Regions from separate parts of the Lactobacillus sp. CA30L genome, predicted to be linked through region 1. Evidence: predicted binding sites of a transcription regulator. Region 1 holds the regulator's gene; each other region holds the start of a gene.

Evidence for each region. The regulator Rex, encoded in region 1, represses fermentation and respiration genes when NADH is low (regulators of the CRP and FNR family bind a similar motif). The targets are predictions, from matches to a motif close to TTGTGAANTANTTCACAA.
Region 2: AC2JF8_RS04990 (FAD-binding protein) is a predicted target of Rex. The motif match lies at 1,150-1,167, and genes of this name have one in related genera.
Region 3: AC2JF8_RS02735 (alpha-hydroxy-acid oxidizing protein) is a predicted target of Rex. The motif match lies at 1,744-1,761, and genes of this name have one in related genera.

Annotation. Positions count from the first base shown of each region.
Region 1 covers NZ_JBWXGB010000008.1:22,565-25,846, reverse strand. Annotated here, with positions in the region: gene groL (chaperonin GroEL) at 1-590, opposite strand, end outside; gene groES (co-chaperone GroES) at 607-891, opposite strand; gene AC2JF8_RS08360 (redox-sensing transcriptional repressor Rex) at 1,064-1,699, opposite strand; gene AC2JF8_RS08355 (ABC-F family ATP-binding cassette domain-containing protein) at 1,987-3,282, shown strand, end outside.
Region 2 covers NZ_JBWXGB010000003.1:188,238-191,519, reverse strand. Annotated here, with positions in the region: gene AC2JF8_RS04990 (FAD-binding protein) at 1-1,126, opposite strand, end outside; gene purB (adenylosuccinate lyase) at 1,262-2,557, opposite strand; gene AC2JF8_RS04980 (adenylosuccinate synthase) at 2,562-3,282, opposite strand, start outside.
Region 3 covers NZ_JBWXGB010000002.1:42,363-45,644, reverse strand. Annotated here, with positions in the region: gene AC2JF8_RS02740 (ABC transporter substrate-binding protein/permease) at 1-241, opposite strand, end outside; gene AC2JF8_RS02735 (alpha-hydroxy-acid oxidizing protein) at 405-1,634, opposite strand; gene AC2JF8_RS02730 (metal ABC transporter permease) at 1,808-2,605, opposite strand; gene AC2JF8_RS02725 (metal ABC transporter ATP-binding protein) at 2,605-3,225, opposite strand; gene AC2JF8_RS02720 (SLAP domain-containing protein) at 3,274-3,282, opposite strand, start outside.

The DNA of each region.
Region 1 (3,282 bases):
TAGCCGCGGTCAAACTGCATACCCTCAACAACGGACAGTTCCGTTTCGATACCACGCGAGTCTTCAATGGTTATGACGCCATCGTTGCCCACTTTTTCCATGGCATCAGCAATCAGGTCACCAACTTCTTTAGAAGCTGAGGAAACCGAAGCCACTTGGGCAATTTGGTCCTTTGATGAAACTGTATGGCTAATCTTGTGCAATTCTTCGATAACTGCCTTAGAAGCTTTCTCAATTCCGCGCCGTACGCCAACTGGGTTGGCACCAGCAGTAACGTTCTTCATGCCTTCGCGAATGATTGCCTGGGTCAGGACTACAGCAGTGGTCGTACCATCACCGGCAATGTCGTTGGTCTTCTGCGCAGCTTCAGCAACCAGCTTGGCGCCCATGTTCTCATAGTGGTCCTTCAATTCAATCGCCTTGGCGATGGTCACGCCGTCATTGGTAATGTCCGGATTGCCGTATGATTGTTCCAAAACCACGTTCCTGCCCTTAGGACCAATGGTGGCCTTGACAGTATCAGCTAACTTGTCCACGCCCTTTAATAAAGAACGTCTTGCTTTTTCTGAAAATTTAATATCTTTTGCCATTTTATCCGCTCCCTAATTACTTAACAATTGCTAAAATATCTTTTTCGTGAAGGACTAAGTACTTTTCATCTTCATACTTAACGTCAGTGCCAGAATACTTGTCGTACAAAACGACGTCGCCCTTCTTAACCATCATCGGGATCTTGCTGCCATTTTCAGCATAACTGCCTTCGCCCACGGCAACAACTTCGCCCTCAGTAGGCTTTTGTTTAGCATTAGAAGCAAGGACGATTCCGCCTACAGTCTTTTCTTCTTCTTCTTTAACTTTAACGATCACGCGATCACCTATTGGTTGTAACACGTTTGTCCCTCCTAATTAGTAAAAAATCTTTTTTTGGTCATTAGCACTCTTGTCGTTCAAGTGCTAACTTACAATTAAGATAATAAACCCATTCCGCTAAAAAAGCAAGAAAAAATTAGCACTTTTTTGCTTAAAGTGCTAATTTATTTTTTTCACCTATCGTTATCAGCTGCTATTTGCCCTTGTCGCTATCCAGGAAGTAAATCAGCGTCTGCAATTCGGTTGCCAGGTCAACATTTTGAATTCTGACGCCGCTTGGTGCGGACAGCCGAATGGGCGTGAAGTTCATAATCCCCCTGATACCCGATTCAATCATTTCATCCGCAGTTTTTTGTGCGGTATCAGCCGGAACGGTTAGGATGGCAATCGTAATCTGCTGGTCGCTCAGTTGCTGCTTTAGTTCACTCATTTCATAAACCGGAACACCGCTCAATATCTTGCCCGTGATTTTTTGATCAATGTCAAACGCGCAGGAAATCCGGATGTTGTTGCTGCGCTTAAAGTTGTAATTGAGCAGCGCGTGGCCCAGGTTGCCGACGCCGACTAGGGCAACATTGGTTAGCGTATCCTGGTTCAAAATCTTTTTAAAAAAGGAAAGCAGGCTCTTGACGTCATACCCGTAACCACGCTTACCCAGGGCGCCAAAGTATGAGAAGTCGCGCCGAATCGAAGCACTGTCAACCTGCACCGCTTCCGAAAGCTCGGTCGAGGAAACCTTTTCCTTGCCCGCTTCATTTAGAATAATCAAGTAGCGGTAATAAAGCGGCAGTCGTTTGGCCGTCGCCGTGGGTATTTTAATCTTTTCCATTTTCTCAAAAGCCTCCATATTATTGTTTTTTTCGATTTATTCTTGTGATTTGTTCATCAATTAGTAATATTCTACCTATAACTTTGCGCAATTTGCAAATATTTTTTTCACAATCTATCAAATTTTATCATATTGAAGTCTTCTTGTATAACTGATCTTGCCATTACGCCAAAATCAGCAGGATTTTACGTGTTTTTGAGCAAAGAGTACCTGAATAAGGGGCCGCCCGCCAATCCCCTTGGCAGCTTGACCGTTTCGTATGCTAAAATAGTCCCTAGGTGAAAAATATGATCATTGCACAAGGACACGACTTAGAAAAACAATTTGGCGCTAACACGCTTTTTGCCCACGTCAACTTTTCGATTGATGCCAGCGCACGCATCGGACTGGTGGGACCAAACGGTGTGGGGAAAACGACGCTGCTCAAGATTATGACCGGCGAAGAAGAAGCCACGCACGGCGAATTTACCGTTAATAAGGATATTGACGTCGGCTACATTGCCCAGGAAAATGGGCTCAACGAAGACAAGACCATCTGGGAAGAAATGCAAGGCGTTTTTGCTCCCCTAATTAAGATGGGAACAAAGATGCAGGAACTGCAGCAACAGCTAGCGGACCAGCCGGATAGCCAACAGCTGCTTAAGCAGTACGACCAGATGCAGTTCAACTTTGAAGAGCGCGGCGGCTATACTTACCAGGCGGACATCAAAAGCATTTTAAATGGTTTTAACTTTCCTGAGGATACCTGGTCCAAGGTCATCGGCAGCCTTTCCGGCGGCGAAAAAACACGGCTGGCCTTTGTCAAGCTGCTTTTGCGCAAGCCGCCGCTGCTTCTACTCGACGAGCCGACCAACTACCTGGACATGGATACGCTTGACTGGCTGGAGAACTTTTTAAAGGGCTATGCCGGTGCTATTCTGGTCGTATCACACGACCAGTACTTTTTGGATCACCTGGCCAGCCAAATTTTTGAACTGCAATTCGGCAAGCTGACCGCGTTCAAGGGCAACTACTCCGATTATGTCCAAGAACGTGAATTGCGCGACCGCCAGCAGGAAGAGGCCTACGAAAAGCAGCAGGAGAAGATTAAGAAGGACGAGGAATTCATCCAAAAAAATCTGGTGCGGGCCACAACGACCAAAAGGGCCCAGAGCCGGCGCAAGCAGCTGGCCAAAATCGACCGGATTGCGCCACCCCAGCACAAGTCTAAGGTGCGAATGTCCTTTAGAAGCGAGCGGCCGTCCGGCAAGGAAGTGCTGATCCTGCGCGCTTTGACCATCGGCTACCCCACCAAGACGATGGTTCGGGATATTACGCTGCAAGTCAACAAGGGCGACCGCGTCGCGGTGATTGGCGCCAATGGCATCGGCAAGTCGACCCTGCTCAAAACCATTATGAAGAAATTGCCGCCCAAGGAAGGCACAATCAAGTACGGTGCCGCTCTTGACGTCGGCTACTACGACCAGGAACTGCAGCTGCTAGAGCCAGGCAAGACCGTCCTGGACACCGTTTGGGACCGGCACAAGACCATGCCCGAACGCGATGTTCGCTCAATTTTGGCCAGCTTTCTCTTTACGGCCAAG
Region 2 (3,282 bases), on a different contig from region 1:
CCTGCAACTTTTCTACTGAGACGTCGATTTTTTCTGCTAGTTCACTGATTGTAGCGGCCTTAATCACAGAATTTAGCGCCTTGTTGTCAGGAAAGGCATCAATCTCGCTAATCTCATCGTACTTCTTTTGGTCAAAAACAAGGTAAGGATGAAGCGGATTGAGCGGCTTATACCAGGAACCGTGGTTTTCGACATAACCTTCGCGGGCCGCCTGATCTTCCTTGAAGTAGCGGGTGCCATCGTCTCCAACGGTAAAAATGCTTCCCGTGTTAAAAACCGGATTGCCCATGTAAAACGGTGCACGCTTCATACCCGGTTCATAGAAGGCAAAGCTCTGCTGCATTCCGCCGGCAGCATACATCGACATGTGCCACATGTCGGCACCGGCTTCGTGGGCTAAATCAATGCCCTTGCCCTTGTTGTACAGTGTACCAAGCGGAACCAATTTATGTGAGCCAATGTAGTCCTGAATCATCTGGGGGTTGTTTTCGATTCCCCCTGTTGTCAAGACAACACCATTTTTAGCAAAAACGTTTATTAGCATATGATCCCGTTCAATTTGTGCCCCAACGACCTTGCGATTAGGGGTTTGCAAAAGATGAACAACGGGTGAAGAATACCAAACGTCTATCTGGTCGCTGCGGTCAAGCACATTCTGGCGCAACACATTCCACAAGGCAGCATTAAAAATTCCCGGCTTTAGCGTAATCATGTCGTAGCTCTCGGCACCAAGCAGATTAGGATGATCCGCAATGACCGCATCATCTGGCAAGCCCAGGATTGTCTTGTAGCTGACCGGCTGGTCAACACCGAGATACTTTTTAAAGTATTCTTTCATGTGCGTGATGCCGTGAACAACCGTGTCTTCAATTTCTGGATCAATCTTGAATTGTTGTGCCAAATGTTCGTAATACGAACGGTAACCTGCTTCACTGCTGCTGTAGCCAACCAGTTCTGCCGCATACCTGGTGTTGCCGCCTTCATGACCCTCTGGCGCAGAATCCACTAGCAACACCTTCGCCCCGTTATCTGCAGCAAAGCGAGCAGCTGTTGCTCCGGCACCCCCAAAGCCTAAGACAACCACGTCATAACTAGCATCATAATGCGTATCTTTATTTACTATCATAATTTAAAACCTCGACTTAATATATGTTAACCATATCACATTCGTGTGCTCATAGTATCCAATAACTCTTTATTAAGCTAGCTTTCAACTATACAAAAGCCGCCCACCCACAAGGTGAACGGCTTTTAAATATTTCTATTCCAAGCCCACCTGATGGAAAATCTCATCAACGTGGCGCAAGTGATAATGGTAATCAAAGGCATCCGCTATGTCTGCTTCTGACAGGTAATCCATGATTCTGCTGCCTTCAACCAACTTCCTAAAGGAGATGCCTTCGTCCCACGACCTTGTCGTTAATTTTTGAACCATGTCATAGGCCTCTTCACGGGCCAAACCGGCTTCATCAATCAGTTTGAGGAGCACGCGCTGCGAATAGATCAGACCGTAAGTCTTGTCCATGTTTTGGCGCATCCTGTCAGGAAAAACATCGAGCTTGGCCAGATTACGGTTGAAGCGGGTCAACATGTAGTCGATGCCGATGGTTGTGTCCGGCAAGATTATCCGCTCCGCGCTGGAGTGCGAGATATCACGTTCATGCCACAAAGTAACATCCTCATAGGCCGTGACAACATGTCCGCGCAGCACGCGGGCCATGCCGCACAAGTTCTCACAGCCAATCGGATTGCGCTTATGCGGCATTGCAGACGATCCCTTTTGCCCCGCACGAAAATGTTCTTCAACTTCATGGATTTCCGAGCGCTGCAGGCTGCGAATCTCCGTGGCCCAGTTTTCGATGCTGGTTGCAATCAGTGCCAAAGCGGCAATGTATTCAGCATGCAGGTCGCGCGGCAAGACTTGGCTCGTGATGGGCTGCTGGGTTAATTTTAGCTGCTTTAAAACACTGGCTTCAACTGCGGGCGGAACGTTGGCAAAAGTACCCACGGCTCCGGAAATCTTGCCGGACTCCACTCCTCTTGCCGCATGCTCGAACCGGTCAATATCGCGGTTAAGCTCGGCATACCAGCGGGCCAGCTTAAGCCCAAAAGTCGTCGGTTCAGCCTGCACGCCGTGCGTACGCCCCATCTCGACCGTATCCTTATACTTGAGCGCCTTGGCCGCAATCGTCGCCTTTAATTCGACTAGGTCCTGCCGAATGATGGCATCGGCTTGCCCGAGAAGATAGCCCTGCGCGGTATCAACCACGTCAGTTGAGGTAAGACCAAAGTGAACCCATTTTTTCTCCGGGCCGAGGCTTTCCGAAACCGTCCGCGTGAAGGCCACCACATCATGGTGCGTTGCCGCTTCAAGCGCAGCAACCCGCTCAACCGTGAACCCCGCATTTTGCGCGATTTTAGCCGCATCTTCCTTAGGTATTTCGCCTAATTCGCTCCATGCATTTACCGCCGCAATCTCAACCTGGAGCCAGGCCTCATACTTGTTTTCATTTGACCAGATTTTCCCCATCTCTGGGCGTGTATAACGATCAAGCATTGGACTATAGCTCCCATGGATCTTGCAAGACAATTGTCTGCTCGCGGTCAGGGCCAACCGAAACCGTCACGAGCGGGACCCCTACCAAGTCGGAAACACGCTGCAAGAATTTCTGGGCATTGCCCGGCAAATCCGTCCACGTTTTGGCACCCGTAATATCTTCTTCCCAGGCTGGCAGTTCTTCATAAACCGGCTGACAGCGGTCTAATTCCTTCAGGCTTGCCGGATAATAATCAATTTTTTGCCCGTCCAACTCATATGCGGTTGCAATTTTTACCGTGTCAAAGCCACTGAAAATATCGAGCAGGTTAAGGCTCAATGCGTTGATGCCGGCCACGCGCTTGGCGTGCCGCAGAGCCACAACATCAAGCCAGCCAACCCGACGCGGGCGCCCCGTAACCGTGCCGTATTCATGGGCCGTTTCCCGGATGCGGTCACCTGTTTCATCCAGCAGCTCGGTCGGGAAAGGACCGGCTCCAACGCGGGTCGTGTACGCCTTGCAGACGCCGATCACCGTCTGCAGGAGGTTGGCCCCGATTCCAATTCCGCTGGCAATGCCACCGGAAATCGTATTTGATGACGTAACAAAGGGGTAGGTGCCCTCATCAAGATCGAGCATGACGCCCTGCGCGCCCTCAAAAAGCACTCGGTCTTGATTATCGAGGGCGGCGTCAACCAAAACCGTGGTATCAGTCACATACTTCTGCAATTTCTGACCATATTCA
Region 3 (3,282 bases), on a different contig from region 1:
CGACCTCAATATCCATTCCTACTACCTTGGACTTACCATTAATGTTTTTGACAAATTCATAAGGTGGAAAATCGGGGCTGGTACCCATCACTAATTCACCTTTTTGCTTAACTTTATGCAGGTATGTATCCGTTGCCTGCGGGGATTGACTAGATTTTGCGGCCAGTATTTTTTGGGGGGATAGGGTCAACATCATCACGACTATGATAATTGCTTTGAGCCAGTTCCACGGTTTTTTCATAATTTCTCCTCCACTTTTGCATTATAACAATTATAATAATATAAAAATAAAATTACAGCAATTCATATTATCTTATTTTTATCAAGCAAAAAAAAGCTCTGCCATTCAATCTGCTTAAATAGATTGACACAGAGCAATTTTGTTTTCTTAGGAACAAGCGTAATTAAGCGTGTGAAGCCCCCGATACCACATCAGAATCATTTTCCTTAATTTGGTTATCAGCAGTTACAGGATACGGCTGAATTCTGGAAGGATCCGTATTTGACTTCAAATTATCAGCTGAGTAGTTGATGTGAGCAAGCTTAGCGTGCTTAACATCCTCAATGGTCTTGCAGCCAGTCAGTTGCATGTCAATTAAGAGTTCTTGATTTAGTTGTTCAATAACGGATTGTACCCCCTTCGGGCCACCCAGAGCCAACCCATACAAGTATGGGCGACCAATGCCGACCAGGTCAGCACCAAGTGCCAATGCTTTAAAGACGTGCGATCCGCGCCGAACACCTGAATCGAAGATAATCGGTACCCGGTGGTTAACCGCCTGGGCGATTTCGGGCAACATATCGATTGTGGCTGGGCCACTATCAATTTCACGGCCACCGTGATTAGTAACGTAAATTCCATCCGCACCACAGCCCATGGCCAGATAAGCATCCTCAGCACAGACAACCCCCTTGACAAATACTGGCAAGCCAGACATTTCCTTAATGCGCCGAACATCTTCTGGACCAATCTTTTGGGCGGAGGAAGCATACATTTGTGCCACCGTCTGTCCTTCACCTTTTGCACCTTGGTAACGGCTAAAGAAATCAAGCGGTACAGGGTAAGCGAACTTGGTCCTCAGGTTGGCTTCACGGAAGCCAGAAACTAGTGCGTCAACCGTCAGGAAGATTCCCTTATAGCCAGCCTTCTTAATCGCGTCAAAGACCATCTTGTTGAAGTCCCAATCTTTACTCAAATAAAGCTGGAAGAAACGGGCTGCATCCGGAGCAGCCGCTGCAATATCTTCGACACTCTTGTTGCCATAAGTACTAGACGAAAATAGGGCGCCAGCCGCAGCCGCACCCTTTTGAGTAGCAGCTTCGGCATCCTGGTGGGCAATACCGTGACAAGCAATTGGTGAAATCATTATCGGGGTCTTCAACTTCATCCCCATGAATTCAGTGTCCAGTTGTGGGCTATCCATATTGGTTAAAGCCCGGGGCACAATTTGGAAATGGTTGAAGGCAGTAGTATTGTTCCGCCATGTCCATTCATTTTCCGAACCAGAAGCAATGTAATAGTAAGCACCTTCCGGCATAACTTCCTTGGCCCGTTCCTCAAGCTCATCGAGGTTAATCATGTTGATCATTTCATCCCGATCACTTTGGGGAAAACCATTATAGTATGATGTCATTTTAAAGACTCCTTCTATGAATTAAATCTATCCACGTCTTATTATACATGAAAATGCTTACAATAGTTAGTGAATTTTGCAAAAGAATGTTTAAATAACAGTCTTATCGATGTGTTAAAATTCACAATCTCATCACAAGCAGGTACTTGCAGACTGCTGTTGGAATTACCTAATCAAAGGTTGTGCTTAATCAGGTGGGTGAAGTAAGTAACAAGATATACTGCCACCTCAATGAGTGCGATGAAAAAAGTTACGGGCAGATTAGTGATGAAGCCCAAATATAATCCAAGCCACACCCCCGCCAAGGCCAAGATGACTGACCAGGCAATCATTGACGACACCGTCTTGCCCAGATAGCTTGCCGTTGCCGGTGGCAGCGTCAACAAGATAAACACAAGCAGGGAGCCCACAATCTGTGCACCAATGGAGACTGACATGGCCAGTGCAACCAGGAAGATGACGCTGATCAGGCCCGTTTTTACTCCGTGCGCCAGTGCGCCGATGTGATCAAAAGAATCAAAGTTCAGCGGGCGCTGGATGGCAAAAATCAGCAGAAGGACAATGACGGACAAGACAACCAGCTGCACGACGCCCTGCTTGTCGACCCCAATGATGCTGCCAAACAAAATATTGGTGGCATAGTTGCTGTTTGCCCCCGATATTGCCAAAAACAGAACTCCCAGCCCGATAAAGAGCGCAGAAATCGCACTGATTGATGATTCTTTTTGCTCGCTGTGTAGGGACAATTCGCCGACACTAATTGAGCCCAGCAGCGCGAACAAGAGCATCCCCCAAAGCGGGCTGATCCCGAGCCAAACCGCGAAGGCCGCACCGGCAAAGCCGATTTCCGACAGCGTGTGGGCCAGAAAGCTGAAGTTGCGCGCTACCACGTACACGCCAACGGTCCCGCAGGTGATAGCAATAAAAGTGCTGGCCAGGAAGGCGTTGCGCATAAAGTCAAATGCAAACATTATTCATAGGCCTCCTCAAATTGCGTCATCTCACCCTGTTCCATCTTGCCGTGGTTCAAATACAAATAGTTTTGCATATACTTGCGCGCCAGGGGAACATCGTGCGTCACAAACAGAACGGTTATTTTATGTTTCTCGTTCAGGTGCCTGATTAACTTCATCAGTTCTTCCTTAGCCATCGGATCAAGACTAGCAGTCGCTTCGTCCAGAATAATCATGTTTGGACTGTCAAGGAGAGCCTGGGCCAGGTACGCACGCTGCTTCTGGCCGCCAGAGGCCTCGCCCATACGCGTACCTCCTATTTTATCCAAGTTGGTTTCTTTCAGCTGTTTTTTTATGGTCTGCTTAATTTTACTGTTCTTGATTAGGGGCGCATTCAACCCGACAAAAGCTTCAATCGATAGTGGGTATTCTGCATCGATATTGCGGAACTGCGGGACGTAGCCCAGTCGCATATCGCTTGCAAAGGTGAAACTACCGGTTGTCGGTGCCAGCATGTTCATTAAAATGTTGATCAGCGTCGTCTTTCCTGCACCATTAGGTCCTAACAAGGCGGTCATCGAGCCTTTCTTCAGCCTAAAGTTAACGTCCGCAAAAACCGGCCTTTGCTCAAATTTCATTGAGAGATTGTTAACTTCTAAAATGTCAGTCAAATTGTCCTCCTGTCGTTATTTTTT